Regions from separate parts of the Cupriavidus sp. 96C5-1 genome, predicted to be linked through region 2. Evidence: riboswitches for the same ligand, from Rfam matches in the RefSeq annotation. Region 2 holds a riboswitch; the other holds the start of a gene.

Region 1 (7,629 bases), on a different contig from region 2:
CCTCGATGCCGCCGATCACCACCGCGACGACCACCGAGACCAGCGTGATGGTCATGTTGTAGTAGAGCTTGCGGATGGGCCTGGTGAAGGCCCAGCCGTAGGCGCCCAGCATCAGGATGCCGTCGGTGGTGTCCACCAGCGACATGCCGGCGGTAAAGAGCGCGGGGAACACCATGATGGTCCAGAACGGCACGCCCTTGGCGGCCTCCGCCGCCGACAGGCCGAACAGGGCGACCTCGGTGGCGGTATCGAAGCCGAGCCCGAACAGCAGGCCCATCGGGAACAGGTGCCAGCTGCGGCTGGCGAGCCGGAACAGCGGGCGGAACAGCCGCGACAGCACGCCGCGGTTGTTCAGCAGCAGGTCCAGGTCCTGCTCCTTGAGCGCCTCCCCGCGCCTGACCGCGCGAAACGCGCGCCATACCGAGATCAGGATCAGCAGGTTGAAGAAGGCCAGCAGGAAGAGGAACAGCGCCGACACGCTGGTGCCGATCATGCCGCCCACGGCCTTCATGTCGGCAAAGCGCGTTTGCAGCGCGGCGGCGGCAACGGCAATGCCGACCGACATCAGCGTGACCACGGTGGAGTGGCCAAGCGAGAAGAAGAAGCCGACCGTCACGGGGCGCTTGCCTTCCTGCATCAGCTTGCGCGTGACATTGTCGATGGCGGCGATATGGTCGGCGTCCACCGCGTGGCGCAGCCCGAGCGTGTAGGCCAGCACGGCGGAGGCCAGCAGCATGGGGTGGTCGCGGAACGCCATCAGCGCCCATAGCCACGCGCCGCCGTTGGCGGCAATCAGGAAGACGTACAGCGCAACGGTCTTGCGGCGCACGTCGGCGTCCTGGTCGTTGAAGATGCTGGCGAGGAAACGGAACATGGGGCGTCGGTGGGAAATGCGGGGGTTGGAGTCAATGAGCGGCGGCCGGCTTTCAAGCCCGGCGGCGCCCGCGAAACAATCTGCGCCATCCGATCACCACGCCACTGACGGAGACTACCAGCCCGGCGATCGAAAGCAAGCAGACCACGATGTCCCAGGCGGGGCGATAGCGCAGCAGCCAGCCAAAGTCCCAGCTGTGCGAGGCATTGAACAGCCATCGGTAGGCACGCCGGCTGCTGTCGCTGCGGCCCAGCAGGTTGCCGTTGGCGGGGTCGATATACGCCCACGTCCGGGCCGCATCGTCAAAGCGTACGCGCAGCACTGGCAGCTTGCGCGGCTGGTGGTGGCCGTACCAGTAGGCGTCGTGCTGCGTCAGCCATTCGCTGCCGGCGATCCGCGCGCCCGGGACCAGCCGTGCGGCGGCCTCGGTGAGCGTCTCGGCGGACAGCGCCAGCGGGCGGCCCGTGTCGGCACGATAAGCCCGCGTCGTGACAGTCCCGGCATCGGCCGTTGCCACCAGCCATACCGGCAGTCCGGCTTGCCAGGCCATGCGTATCTCCCGCGGCCCGGTCGCCTGGGCCAGCGCGCGCCGGTCGCCAGGCGGGAAGTGCGGCAGGACCTGCCCCGCATAGCGTTCCAGCGCCGGCTGCGTAAATGCCCGGCCCGGAAACCACTGGTTGGGATTGACCGATAGCCAGCCGCTTGCCAGCCATGCCAGCAGGAACAGCGAACCGGCCAGCCCCGCGATATGGTGCCAGGCCATCCAGCCGCGATAGGGCGAGGTGCCGCCGGCGCTGCCATGCGCGAAGCGGCGGCGCACGCGCAGCCGCAGCCAGCCGATCCAGATGCCGCTGACCGCCACCGCGATGCACACGCCGGACGTCCACAGCACCACCTGGCGCCAAAGCGGCGGATCGGCCCGCACCGGCGTGAAATACAGCCAGTGCGGCACCGCGCCGAGCCAGTTCCAGAAGCGCTCCGCGCGATTGGTGTCGCGCATCACTTCACCGGTGCGCGCGGAGACATACAGCTCGGTGCCGGCGGCGTCGTCCAGCGCGATGCGATGCAGCGGGCGCCAGGCATTGAGCCCGTTGGGCACGGTCCATTGGTCGCGCTCGGCGGTTTCGACCCAGCGCGCGGCGGCCGCGCCGGCGAAGCGCCGGGCGATCTCCTGCGCGGCTGGGGCATCCACGGATTCGATGCGGGCCGCGTCGAGCGCCGAGACCGTATGGGGTTTGCCGTCCCAGTCGATCATGCGATAGGCCGGCCGGCCACCCATCATCTCCAGCCGCAGGCTGCGGGGAAAACGGGCCAGGCCCGCGCCGGCCATCGCGGCATCGGGCGAGACCCGCACCGCGCGCAGGTCCAGCGGCGGCAGTCCGGCAAGGCGCTCGGCGTCGCTTAGCGCGGGAAAGGCCACGTACATCATCACCAGTCCCGAGAGGAACCACATGGCGATCAGCAGGCAGCCGGCGATGCCGGCCCAGCGGTGCACCAGATAGAGCCAGCGGCGCGTGAAGCGCCAGCAGGATTCCCGCCAGGACAGGGACGTGCTCGCCATGGCCTGGCTCAGAAGTAGAAGCTGGCCGACAGCTCAGCCGCGCGCGGACGTCCCAGCAGCCACTGGGCGCCGCTGTTGCCGAAGGATTCGGCGTAGTCGCGGTTGAACAGGTTATAGACCCGCAGCGTCAGCGCCGTCCTGCGCGACACGCGCCATTGCAGCGAGGCATCCACCACCGTGTACGATGGCATGGATGCCGTATTGGCGTTGTTGGAGTAGCGCTTGCCCACGTAGCGCAGGCCGCTGCCAAGCTGCCATTGCGGCGCGAAGGCCCACGTCAGCCACAGGTTGGCCGCCTGCTGCGGTACGTTTGCCGGAATGCTGCCGTTGCGCGAGACCAGCGCGCCGTTCACCTTCTCCGCGAAGTCGTCGAAGCGGGCACGCAGCACCGTCCCGTTGGCGTCCAGGCGCAGGCCGCGCGTCAGCTCGACGCTGACCGACGCTTCCAGTCCGCGCGAGGACTGCTGGCCCGCCTGCACCGACAGCGTTGGATTGCTGGCGTCGGGGGTGAGCAGGTTCTTCTTGACGATCTGGTAGGCGGCAAAGGTCCATTCGCCCCGCTGGTTCCAGAACGATTGCTTGACCCCGGCCTCGATCTGCCGCCCGGTGGCGAGCTTGAAGTCCTTCTGCGCATCGGAGGTGGAGACCAGCGCGTTCAGCGGATCGGTGGCGGTGGCGTACTGCGCGTAGGCCGAGAGTGCCGGCGTGAACGCGTAAACCGTGCCCGCGCGCCAGGTAATGTTGTTGAAGGTGCGGCGCCAGGCGTCGCCGCTCACCAGGTTACCGCGTTCCAGTTCTGCGTGGTCGAGCCGTACGCCGCCGATCACCGACCATTGCCGGGTCAGCTTGAGACGGTCCTCGCCGAACAGCGCGTATTGCGTGGTGTGGGTGCGAAAGCGCGGCGAGGTGGCGATGCCAGGCGGGTTGATGAACTGGCCCGGATCGAACTGCCACGCACCCACGGTGGATGTGCCGCCATAGGGCGAGTTGCTGCTGTTGGTGAAGTGGATGCGGTTGACATCGAATCCCGCCATGGCGGTATTGGCCATGCCGAACAGTTGCCCGTCGATCTTCAGGTCGGCACGGTCGCCCACCTGTTCCTGGTCGTGCAGGATCTCCAGGTAGTCGGTGCGGCGCACCTGGCCGCTCGCCGGCAGGAACGTGTAGGACTCGGCGTTGCGCCAGTGGCGCTGGCTGGTGAGGTAGTAGAACTGGTTGCGCACCGTGACGCGCTCATTGGGCTGCCATTGCGCGGCGAGCCGGGTCCAGCGGTCGCGATAGGTGATCTCGCTGTCGCCTGCGTTGTAGTTCTTCTTGCGCAGCGTGGTGTCCAGGCTGCCGTCGACCAGCGGCGTGCCGAAGTATTGCATCGGGTGCTGGTCGCCGTCGTCATGGGACAGCGTCACATTGAATGCCGGCGACACGTCCAGCCGTACCGCCGCCGACACTGCGGTGGCGCGCGAGTCGCCCCGATCCACCCAGCCGCCGGAGCGGCCGTAGCTGGCATTGAAGCGGTAGGAGAGGTTCTCGTTGACCGCGCCACCGCTGTCGAAGGCGGCGCGCGCGGTGCGCTGGGTGCCGCCGGTGACCTGCAGTTCGTTGGCGACCGGCGCGCGCAGCGGCTTCTTGGGGATGACGTTGACCACGCCGCCGATCGCGCCTTCGCCAACCATGACCGAAGCCGCGCCGCGCAGGACTTCGATGCGGTCCGCCGACCACGTATCGAAGGGAAAGGTGACCGTGCCGGAAGCTACGTAAAGGCGCGTGCCGTCATATAGCTGCATCACCGAACCCTGTCCGGAGAAACCGCGCGCCGTGAGCGCCGTGCCGCCATTGCCCGGGGTACCGTTGGCGGTGATGCCGGTAGCGCGGGAAACGGCCTCGCGCACCGACAGGTCGCCGCGCTCGCGCACGGTCTCGCCGGAGAGCGCTTCCACGCTGGCGGGTGTCTCGAGCGGGGTCAGGCCGAGCCGGCTGCCGGTGCTGGCGGGTTCCGATAGTGCCAGGGTGGGCGGCTGCGCGCTGCTGCTGACCACCACCGGCGGCAGCACCGTGCCGTCTTTGCGGGAAGACCGCGATTGCGGACGTTCGGCGGTTTGCGTGTCGTCCGCGGCCCAGGCCGCGTCCGTGCCGAGCGAGGCAAAGGCCCCGAGCGAGAGCGCAAGCGCGCAGTGATGCGCCAGCTTGCGCGAAGGGCGAGCGTAACGCTGCCTGAATGAACCGGACCCGGCGGTGCGGGCAATGCGAGGGCGCGCGGACATGGGCCTTCCATCGTTGACCGCGGGCGACCCCGCCCGGCGGCAATAAACGAACAAGCCGCGGACGAACGCGCAGGGACGGCCGGCGCAGAGCGGGCCGTCTCACGCCTGGCCGCCCGTCCGCAGCCTCGGTGATCGGTCGAAGGCCGGTATCCGGGCTCGCAGGAGGGGCGCTTTCCGCATGGGCGCGTCCGGGGTGTCGCCTTCCCACGCATGATGCGCAGTGGCTGCCGCCGCCAGCTGGCGCGGCCTGACACCTTTCTACCTGCTGACCGTTGCGGGGGCAGCACAGGATTGACCGCGGCATGGCCGGCGGCGCACCTGTTTCCCGTTTAACCCCCGCCGCGCGACGCATGCGGGGGCACCTTCGAACCATTGGCAGCCCAGTTGCAAGTCAATTGCAAATGCGAAAGGGTTGCGAGGCGGATTGTAGCCGTATTCCGGGGTGCTTTGGCATGCATATTTTCCCAGGCATGGTCCGGCCGCGCTCGGCTTTGACGGCGGGAAGGCATGCGCCAGCCGGGAGCCGGGAGGCGAGGTTGATGCATCGCGTGGCCATCTTCGTGTTTCTTGCCTCATCTACGTCGATTTTTGTTTTTTTTATTCTGTCTGGTTTCGTCGGACGTTAAAGAAGGCGGGAGTACCTTCCGTTATCCAGTGATGCCGCATGCCTCCCGCATGGCCGGTACCTGTCCATCAAATAGAACGCCATGAATCGTCTGACCTTGCGAAAGAAGCTGTGGATTCCTCTTGTGCTGGCCTGGCTTGGCCTGCTGCTGCTGACTGTGATGCATGCATTCCAGACCCGCGAACTGCAGATGGCGGACCGCCGCGGGGAGCTGGCGAATATTGTCGATATGTCGCTCTCGCTGGTACGCGACTACGCCGAGCAGGCTCGCCAGGGCAAATTGTCCGAAGCCGACGCCAAGGCCCAGGCCATTGCCCGCATTGCCGCGCAACGCTATGGCAAGGATGGCTATATCACGATCGTCGGCGCGGATTCGGTGCTGGTGATGCATCCCATCAACGCCAAGCTGAATGGCAAGAACATGGCCGACTTCAAGGATGCCAAGGGCAATGCCTTGTATGCCGACATCGCCGCGCGCGGCGCTTCGCCGGAAGGCGCGGGCGCTCTGGACTACTGGTGGCCCAAGCCCGGCAGTGACCAGCCGAGCCCGAAGATCGGCTATGTGGCGCGCTACAAGCCCTGGGGCTGGGACCTCGTCGCGGGCACGTATATGGATGACGTGGAGGCGCAGTTCCGCTCGTCGCTGTATCGCTCGCTCGGGCTGCTGGTGCTGCTCGGCATTGCGATTTCCGTGGTGGCCACGACGCTGATCCGCAGCATCCAGCGCTCGGTCGGCGGCGAACCCGCCACCGCGGCCGCGCTCGCCTTGCGCATGGCCAGTGGCGACCTCACGGCGCGCGTCGCGACCGACCCGGATGACCGCTCCAGCCTGATGTATGCGATCGGGCATATGCGCGACCAGCTCGCGAGCACGGTGGCCGGGATCCAGCGATCGGCGGATTCCATCAGCTCGGCGGCTCAGGAAATCGCAGCGGGCAATACCGACCTGTCGGGCCGTACCGAGCAGCAGGCCGCCTCGCTGCAGCAAACCGCCGCCAGCATGGAGCAGATCACCGCCACGGTGCGCCAGAATGCCGACAATGCCAACGAGGCCAGCCAGTACGTGTCCGATGCCTCGCAGATCGCGCAGCAGGGCGGCAGCGTGGTCAGCCAGGTAGTGGACAAGATGCGCGGCATCACCGCCAGCTCGCGCAAGATCAACGACATCATCGGCGTGATCGACGGCATTGCCTTCCAGACCAATATCCTGGCGCTGAACGCCGCGGTGGAAGCCGCGCGTGCCGGCGAGCAGGGGCGCGGCTTTGCCGTGGTGGCCGGCGAGGTGCGCAACCTGGCGCAGCGCAGCGCGGGCGCGGCCAAGGAGATCAAGACGCTGATCGTCGAATCGGTGGGCCAGGTCGACAGCGGCTCGGCCCTGGTCGAGCAGGCCGGGCAGACCATGGCCGAGATCGTCAACGCGGTCAGTCGCGTGACCGCCATCATGGACGGCATTGCCTCGGCCACTGCCGAGCAGCGCACGGGCATCGAAGAGGTCAATCGCGCGGTGTCGCAGATGGACCAGATGACGCAGCAGAACGCGGCGCTGGTCGAGCAGGCGAGTGCCGCGGCGGCCTCGCTGGAGGACCAGGCGGGCGCGTTGCACCATGCGGTGTCCGCTTTCAGGCTGTCGCCAGCCTGAGCGGCGCCGTCGATGCCCTGTGCGCCGCCTGCGGCGAGGCGGCTGGCATCCCGCCTATAGCAGCGATTTGCCCTGGGCGAGAATCTTGTCGCAGACCTGCTTGGTGACCTGCGCCTTGAGGCCGCCGCCGCTCAGGTCGAGCTGCTGGCCGTCGCTGCTGTGCAGGATGCCCTTGGCGCCATCGCCATAGCCGCTATCCGAAGCGGGCGAGCCGCCGAGCTTGCCCACAAGCTTGTCCTTCAGCGAAGCGGCGCCGCCGCCGCTGAGATAGTTGTTCTTGATGCAGAATTCCAGCACGCCGGCGACGTTGCCGGTGCTGCCCGAAGTCAGCGATTGCAGCGATGGCGTGCCGCCCATTCCTCCCAGGCTGCCGCCAAGGCCACCGAGCCCACCGGACGAGGTGCTCCCGGCGCCCTGCGCCGCGCCGCCCAGCTTGTCCTTGAGCATGTCCCCGAGCTGCGCATGCGCGGCCGCCACCGGCAGCAGCATAGCGATCAGGATCGTCACGGCAGTGGTGCGATAGATGCTGGCGTTCATGCGGCGTTCCTCTTGGGGTGGTGAAAACAGCTTTCACTATAGTGCTTGCCGGCAAGGCGTTCTCGGTGTTCGGCGACCTGATCAACGCGCTGGACTTCAATCTCGCCGCGGGCGGCGCGAAGGGCGAAATGG
Region 2 (7,629 bases):
CAGCAGCGCCAATTTCGGCTGGGTCTCCAAGGTGGCGTTCCGCCACGGCACCCGTCATGTCTTCACGCTGGACGAGGACCGCTCAGGCTCGCTACTGGCCCGCGCCGCCGCGCAGCCGGACACCTTCCGCACGGTGGCGCGCGGCGCCGACGACCTCGCCGCCATCCTCTACACCTCGGGCACCACGGGCCGCAGCAAGGGCGCCATGCTGAGCCACGGCAATCTGGCCGCCAACGCCAGGACCCTGCATGAATACTGGGGCTGGCGCAGCGATGACGTGCTGCTGCACATGCTGCCGATCTTCCACGTGCATGGCCTGTTCGTGGCCTCGCATGGCGCGCTGCTGGCCGGCGCCAAGATGATCTGGGCGCCCAGGCTCGACATGGCGCAGGTGCTGAAATTCCTGCCGCGCGCAACGGTGATGATGGGCGTGCCGACCTACTACGTGCGCATGCTGCAGGAGCCGCGTTTCGACGACGACACCTGCCGCCGCATGCGGCTGTTCGTGTCGGGCTCGGCGCCGCTGCTGATGGAAACCTTCGATGCGTTCCGCGCGCGCACCGGGCACACCATCCTGGAGCGCTACGGCATGAGCGAGACCGTGATGCTGGTCTCCAATCCGTATGAGACAGAGGCCGGCGAGCGTATCGGCGGCACCGTGGGCAAGGCGCTGCCGGGCGTGTCGGTGCGCGTGGCGGATGGCGACGGCAAGCCGTGCGCGGCGGGCGAAATCGGCAATGTGGAAGTGCGCGGCCCCAATGTGTTCAAGGGCTACTGGCGCATGCCGGAAAAGACGCTGGAAGAATTCACCGAAGACGGCTGGTTCAAGACCGGCGACGTCGGCCGCTTCGGCGGCGCCATCGTCAGCCAGGCCGGCGAGCGCAAGGTGCCAGACGACTACCTGACCATCGTCGGCCGCAGCAAGGACCTGATCATCTCCGGCGGCTACAACGTCTACCCCAAGGAGATCGAGAGCTTCATCGATGAGATGCCCGGCGTGGCGGAGAGCGCCGTGATCGGCGTGCCGCACGCGGATTTCGGCGAGGCCGTGGTGGCGGTGGTGGTCGGCAAGCCGGGCGCCGCGCTCGACGAGTCCAACCTGATCGGCTCGCTCAAGGGGCACATCGCCAACTTCAAGGTGCCCAAGCGCGTGCACCTGGTGGAAGAATTGCCGCGCAACACCATGGGCAAAGTGCAGAAGAACGTGCTGCGCCAGCAGTTCGCGGCCTTGTAGGCCGGTCGGGCCGGTCGGGGTGGCGGTCGATGCCGCCGCCCCGTCGTCACGCGGTGCAGGCGCTCGTTCTCTCCCGAGGCATGGGAGACGGAAGCATGCGCCCCGCCGGCGAGCGCGCGGCTTACTTCAGCATCTGCACCGAACCGTTCACTGTCACGGTGACCTGGGCCTTGCCGCCCTCGACCGGTACCGGCACGGAGTCGGCCATCATGGCCTTGGCCGCGTACATGCGCGGCATCGGCTGCACCGCGCCGACTTCGCCCACCTGCACTTCACGGATGGTATAGCTGCCGTAGCCGAACAGTCTGGTGGTAGCCTGCGCCTTGTCGCGGAACGAGGCCACGGCCTGTTCGGTGAGCCTGGCTTCGGCCGCCTGGCGTGCTTCCCGCGACAGCGAGAAGCTGATGTTCTGCACCTGCATCTGGCTGGCGAGCTGGCCCGCGAGCCTGGATACCGCAGTGAAGTCGCGGGATTCCAGAATCACCTCGGCGCGGCCGCGCCAGGTGCTGATGCGCCCGTTCTTGTCGTTGGACGGATAGATGCTGAAGCCGCCGGATTGCGCCTGCACGCCGCTGGTACGCTTTGCCTGCGCGATCACTTCCTGCGTCTTGGCCGACAGCGACGAGGAGATGGCGCCCGGCTCGGCACCTTCCTGCTCGGCCGTCAGCGTGAGGTGGACCACGTCGGTCGGCACTTCGGTGGCGGCCTGGGCGGACAATGACAGCACGCCGGCGGGCGCCGGCTCGTGGACCGGACCGCCGCCCTGGGCGGAAGCGGCCATGGCGGTGGTACCCAGCAGCGTTGCGGCAAGCAGTTGTTTCATGACGTTCTCCCTTTCAAAACGATGCGTATCAGACGCGCGGCTCGGGTGATCGTTCCGTAACGTCGCGATCGGCCTTGTATCTACTTGTATCCGCCGCGCTCTGGCTTTTCTTCGCCATGCGGATGTTCAGAACGCATGCCAGGCCTTCCACAGCATGTAGGCCGACAGGCAGAACAGCAGGCAGGCGAAGATCTTCTTCAGCTGTGCGACGTCCATGCTGTGCGCAGTGCGCGCGCCCAGCGGCGCGGTCAGCACGCTGGCCGTGGCGATGACCGCCAGTGCGGGCAGGTAGATATAGCCGAGCGATCCGGGCGGCAGCCCGGCCTGGCCCAGCCCGCTCCATACATAGCCGATCACGCTCGCCACCGCGATGGGAAAGCCTAGCGCGGCCGAGGTGGCCACGGCGTTGTGGATGGGCACATTGCACCAGGTCATGAACGGCACCGAGACAAAGCCTCCCCCCGCGCCCACCAGGCTGGACAGGAAGCCGATCACTCCGCCGGCGCCGAGCATGCCCGGCGTGGCCGGCAGCTGCCGGTGCGGCGCCGGCCTGCGGTTGCGCAGCATCTGCCACGCGGAGAAGCCGACGAAGAGCGAGAACAATAACGACAGCCAGCCGGTCTTGAGGGCCGCGAATACCTTGCCGCCACCGATCATGCCGCCGATCAGGATGCCCGGCGCGAGGGCCAGCACCAGCTTCCAGCGCACCATGCCGCGCTTGTGGTGGGCGCGCACCGAGGACAGCGAGGTGAACAGGATGGTCGCCATCGAGGTGGCGATCGCCATATGCACGATGGCCTCGGCCGGAAAGGCCATGGCGGTGAACAGCAGCGTGAGAAACGGCACCATCATCATGCCGCCGCCCACGCCGAGCAGGCCCGCGCAGAAGCCGGTGAAGGCACCGAGCAGCAGCAGTCCGGGAATCAGGGAAGGGCTCATGAGGCGGGATCGAATTTGCGGGTGTTGCCGTTATGTTGCCGGCAGCCTGTTTCCACGCTGCCTTGCGCCGCTGGGCGCAGTCGCGCCGCGATGCGCGCCGGTGCAGCGCGGCTTCAGCGCATCAGCCGCGTGGTGATGAAGCGCCATTCGGCCGGTGTCACCGGCGTGATCGACAACCGGTTGCCGCGGCGTAGCACGACCATGTCGGCCAGTTCCTCGTGCGCGCGCAGGTCGGCCAGCGAGATCAGCGGGCTCTTGCCGGCAAAGCGCACGTCGACCAGCATCCAGCGCGGTTCGTCTTGCCTGGAGGCTGCATCGTAGTAATCGCTCTTCGGGTCGAACTGGGTGGGGTCGGGGTAGGGTTGCGAGCTGACCTCGGCCAGGCCGGCAATGCCGGGCTGCGGACAGGAGGAGTGATAGAACAGCACGCCATCGCCGATGCGCATGGCGTCGCGCATGAAGTTGCGCGCCTGGTAGTTGCGCACGCCGGTCCATGGCAAGGTGCCCCGCTCGGCCAGGGTGTCGATGCTGGCCTCGTCGGGCTCCGATTTCATCAGCCAGTACTGGCGGGCGCGCGCGGCGGTATCGGCTTGCGGGGATCGGCTCATGGGCAGGGCAGGCGTGGCGTTGGCAACAGCGCTATGGTGCAGCAAGCCCGGGTAAAAGAAAACTGTGCGCGGGCACCGGTGGCTGCGCGCGGAGAAGCGAAAGCGGGCGCCCCGTGCAAAAACGCGGGCAAAAAACGTGGGCAAAGAAAAAGGCGGTGGTCAAAAAACCACCGCCTTTTAGAGGGGTCCCCGCCTCGGCCGCTGGATCGGCATCCTGAACCCAAGTGAGGTTCAGAGTGGCTGCGGAAGCCGCATTTCGGGTACATCACCAAATCAGGGAGTCCCGGACTGCAGACTATGAATCGAGTGACGCGCTCGCCCACGCGGCATTATCCCGCACCAACAAATGCTTATCGGTTCAAGGAATATGATCCTGACGAACCAGGCAGGGAAACTGTCAAACGTCTGACTTTGTTGCACTACCGAACATACTGCTCCGGACGTGCTGTCAGACGTTTGCCGTTTCGAACTAGGATGGGATGAAAACGGCGGTCAGGCGCGATAACCCGACCTAAGCGCCGCAACTATGTGGCTTCGTGCGGCTTGGCTCCACTATACACCGCACTGCTTTCCAATACCAAGCCCGTCTTTGCCTGTCGTTACATTTTGCTGACGCGCGCGGCACGTCGGCCACATAACGCATGCACGGCGCACGCATCGCCGCCCTGGCTGTGCCGTGCGGGGCACCGCCAGTGGCTGCATTTTCAGCCGCGCGGCGCGGTCGTATTGGTGCCCACGTGGGCGTATTGGCGCAGCGCTTCGTCGGCGCGCTCGTTGAGTTCGCGGATGCGCGCGCGCACCGCGTCGACGGGAATCGCGCCGTCCTCCTGCTGCTTGCGCTTGAGCGACAGCAGGTCGGAGGCGATGCTGATGGCTGCCATCACGGCCACGCGCTCCACGCCCTTGGCGGAGACTCCCCCCTTTAGTCGGGTCATCTGGTCGTCTACCAGTGCCACGGCTTCGAGCAGCGCGGCTTCGTTGTCGGGCGAAATCGCGAACCGGTAGGACTGGCCGGCAATGTTGACTTCGACTTGCTTATTGCTCATGCGTTTTCTCCGGTAGCTTTTTCGCCGCCGCGGGCGGGTGTCTCGCCTTCGCCCAGCAGGTCGAGCTGGCGGGCGTCGCTGGCGGTGGGCAGCTTGTCGAGGATGGACTGGATGCGCAGCTGCGCTTCCTCGATCTTGATATTGAGCAGTTCGCGGTCGGCCGCCATGGCCTCGCGATCACCGCGCAGCTGGCTGGCCTCGGCCTGCAGGCGGTCGATTTCCTCGCGCAGCCGCTGGTTCTCGGCCGCGAGGGTGTCGGCATGGTGCAGCACGCGCCCGATCTTGGCGGCGAGTTGTTCGAGTTCGGTGAGCATGGAGCCTGTCATATCTAGGGTCTCGGGTATTGGGATTTTAGCCCAAGCGCCATCGCGCACACGGCGAAAGCAGTCGGGTGTGACCGGGCCAACGCGTCGAAAGTTGCACGCATCGTCGCTTAACGGCATTCGTGGCGACGTCTTTATGCCTGTTTCCAGCCGTTTTCCTGCTGATTTCCCGCACCATTGACGCTGGACTGGAAACTGCATACACTCGCGCACGTTCCAGGTGCTCGTAATCCTATTCACTACAGGGTTGCAGTTCAACGGGAAACAGGGAGCCAGCCACCGCCGCCAGGGCAGGGTAGGGCCAACCTGTGCTGCCCCCGCAACGGTAAGCGACCGCGATCGCAAGATCGCAAGGCCGACCCACATGCCACTGAACCGCAAGGTTCGGGAAGGCGGTCGGACCGATGTCGTCAGCCCGGATACCGGCCTGAACGAGAGCGCGCCCGCTTTTTTCACCGCCTTCCGGCACGAAGCAGCGGCGCGCTTCGTCGCCAGACGGTCCGCGGGGGAACGGACCAGGCTGTTCTCTCCCACTTCGCATCATGCGCTCATCGTCTTCCAGGTCGAGCCGTCCGGCATTGCCGGCGCACTGCCACACCGCTACCGTTTTCGTCTCCCGCCAACTGCCCGCCGCGCTGGTCGCCTTGCTGGCCGCAAGCGCATCCGGTGTTGCCATGGCCCAGCCGGCCGAGTCGTCCACCGCCCAGCCGGCCTCCCAGCCAGCCGCTCAGCCTGTTGCCGACACCCAGCTCGCACCGGTGGTGGTTACCGCCACCCGCACCGCGCAACCGCTGACCGAGGCGCTGCCGCACACCACGGTGGTGACCCGGCAGGACATCGTCAATTCGCAGGCGCCCGATCTGCGTTCATTGCTGCGCACCCAGGCCGGCGTGGAGTTTGCCACCAATGGCGGCATGGGCGCCAATACCAGCCTGTTCATGCGCGGGGCCAATTCCAACCAGACGCTGATCCTGATCGACGGCGTGCGGGTCTCGGCGGCCAGCAGCGGCACCGCCCAGCTGTCGAATATCCTGCCCGACCAGATCGACCATATCGAGGTGGTGCGCGGCAACGTCTCGGCGCTCTATGGTTCGGACGCGATCGGAGGCGTGGTGCAGATCTTTACCAAGAGCGGCGAGGGCCAGCCGCCGACGGCCAATGCACAGGTCGAGTATGGCAGCAACAATACGCGCCAGGCTACGGTGGGCTACGGCGGCCAGGTGGGCGACACCTCGTTCAACGTCACCGGCTCCGCGTTCAAGACCGATGGCTTCTCGGCGATCAACGCCGCGCAGTGGAACGGGGATAATCCGGCCAAGGCAAAGAAGGGTATCGGCCCCAACCCGAACGACAATCCCTACGACAACAAGAGTGTATCGGGCCAGCTCAAGCACCGATTCTCGAGCGACTGGGACGCCGGTGTCAGCGCTTATTATTCCAAGAGCAAGCTCTCCTACGACAGCACCACGGGCAAGCCCACCGATGTCTGGTGGATGAACAGCGAGCTGTACACGGTGTCGGCGTTCGTCAATGGCAAGCTGACCCGGGACTGGACCACGCATTTCAAGGTGGCCCAGAGCGGGGACAACAGCGAAAACACCTTGAACGGCCTGTTCAACAGCAACTTCAATACGCGCAACCGGCAGTACACCTGGCAGAACGAATACGCGCTGGCGCCCACCCACAAGCTGCTGTTCGGCACGGAGTACGCGCAGCAGGAGTTCAGCTCGAATGTCTATGGCGCCCCGGGCCGCAATATTGCATCGGTGTTCGGCGGCTACGATGGCCGCCTGGGCAAGCACCAGCTGCAGCTCAATGTGCGCAACGACCACTATTCGGATTTCGGCAGCCAGGCGAGCTACTTCGCCGGTTACGGCTACAACGTGACCGACGCGATCAAGCTGATCGCCAACGCCAGCAATGCCTTTCGCGCTCCCACCTTCAACGAACTCTACTACCCCAACTATGGCCAGCCCGGCATCAAGCCGGAGCGCGCCAAGTCGGTCGAGGTGGGCGCGCAATACAGCACGGACAGCGCCGGCTTGCTGCGCGTGACCGCGTTCGAGACCCGCTACGACAACCTGATCACCGCGGCGTTGCAGCCCAGCGGCCTGTACCTGGCGCAGAATGTCAACAAGGCCAAGGTGCAGGGCATCGAGGCTTCCTGGCGCGCCAGGTTGATGGGCACCGACGTGGGCGCCAGCGCGACCTTCCAGAACCCGGTGGACGAGCAGAGCAACACGCAGCTGCTGCGCCGCGCGCGCCGCCATGTCGCCTTCGACGTGGGCCGCCAGTTCGGCGACTTCCGCCTGGGCGGCGAGTGGATCATCTCGTCGGCGCGTCTCGATAGCGGCTCGCGTACGCTGGGCGGATACGGTATCGTCAACCTCAATGCCCGCTACAACATCGACAAGCAATGGTTCGTCGCCGCCCGCGTGGAAAACCTGTTCGACAAGAACTACCAGCTCGCCTACCCCTTCAACACGCAGGGACGCGCCGGCTTTATCACGCTGGGCTGGCGCCAGCGCTGATGGTGGCCGCCTGAGATGCGCCGCGCATTCGCCGTCTGGCTGATGCTGGCCGCCACCGGGGTGGCGGTGTTCCTGCTGTCGCTGGCGGTGGGCAGCGTGTCGCTGTCGGGCGCCCAGGTCTGGCA

What was found. Region 2 has a riboswitch for cobalamin ahead of AC3FOF_RS00965 (TonB-dependent receptor plug domain-containing protein). Riboswitches for the same ligand answer to the same signal wherever they lie in the genome.
Region 1: it holds a riboswitch for cobalamin, as region 2 does, so the genes downstream of both, AC3FOF_RS34755 (TonB-dependent receptor) here and AC3FOF_RS00965 (TonB-dependent receptor plug domain-containing protein) in region 2, are expected to answer to the same signal.

The regions. Positions count from the first base shown of each region.
Region 1 is NZ_JBYOJU010000044.1:42,480-50,108, forward strand. Features, by position in the region: gene AC3FOF_RS34745 (HoxN/HupN/NixA family nickel/cobalt transporter) at 1-874, opposite strand, end outside; gene AC3FOF_RS34750 (PepSY domain-containing protein) at 927-2,435, opposite strand; gene AC3FOF_RS34755 (TonB-dependent receptor) at 2,444-4,696, opposite strand; cobalamin riboswitch at 4,821-5,077, opposite strand; gene AC3FOF_RS34760 (methyl-accepting chemotaxis protein) at 5,404-6,960, shown strand; gene AC3FOF_RS34765 (YjjA family protein) at 7,015-7,497, opposite strand; gene AC3FOF_RS34770 (hypothetical protein) at 7,518-7,629, shown strand, end outside.
Region 2 is NZ_JBYOJU010000001.1:195,430-203,058, forward strand. Features, by position in the region: gene AC3FOF_RS00930 (malonate--CoA ligase) at 1-1,234, shown strand, start outside; gene AC3FOF_RS00935 (SIMPL domain-containing protein) at 1,356-2,057, opposite strand; gene AC3FOF_RS00940 (sulfite exporter TauE/SafE family protein) at 2,184-2,996, opposite strand; gene AC3FOF_RS00945 (EVE domain-containing protein) at 3,110-3,604, opposite strand; RNA gene ssrS (6S RNA) at 3,787-3,999, opposite strand; gene AC3FOF_RS00955 (cell division protein ZapA) at 4,309-4,650, opposite strand; gene AC3FOF_RS00960 (hypothetical protein) at 4,647-4,964, opposite strand; cobalamin riboswitch at 5,174-5,418, shown strand; gene AC3FOF_RS00965 (TonB-dependent receptor plug domain-containing protein) at 5,648-7,504, shown strand; gene AC3FOF_RS00970 (FecCD family ABC transporter permease) at 7,520-7,629, shown strand, end outside.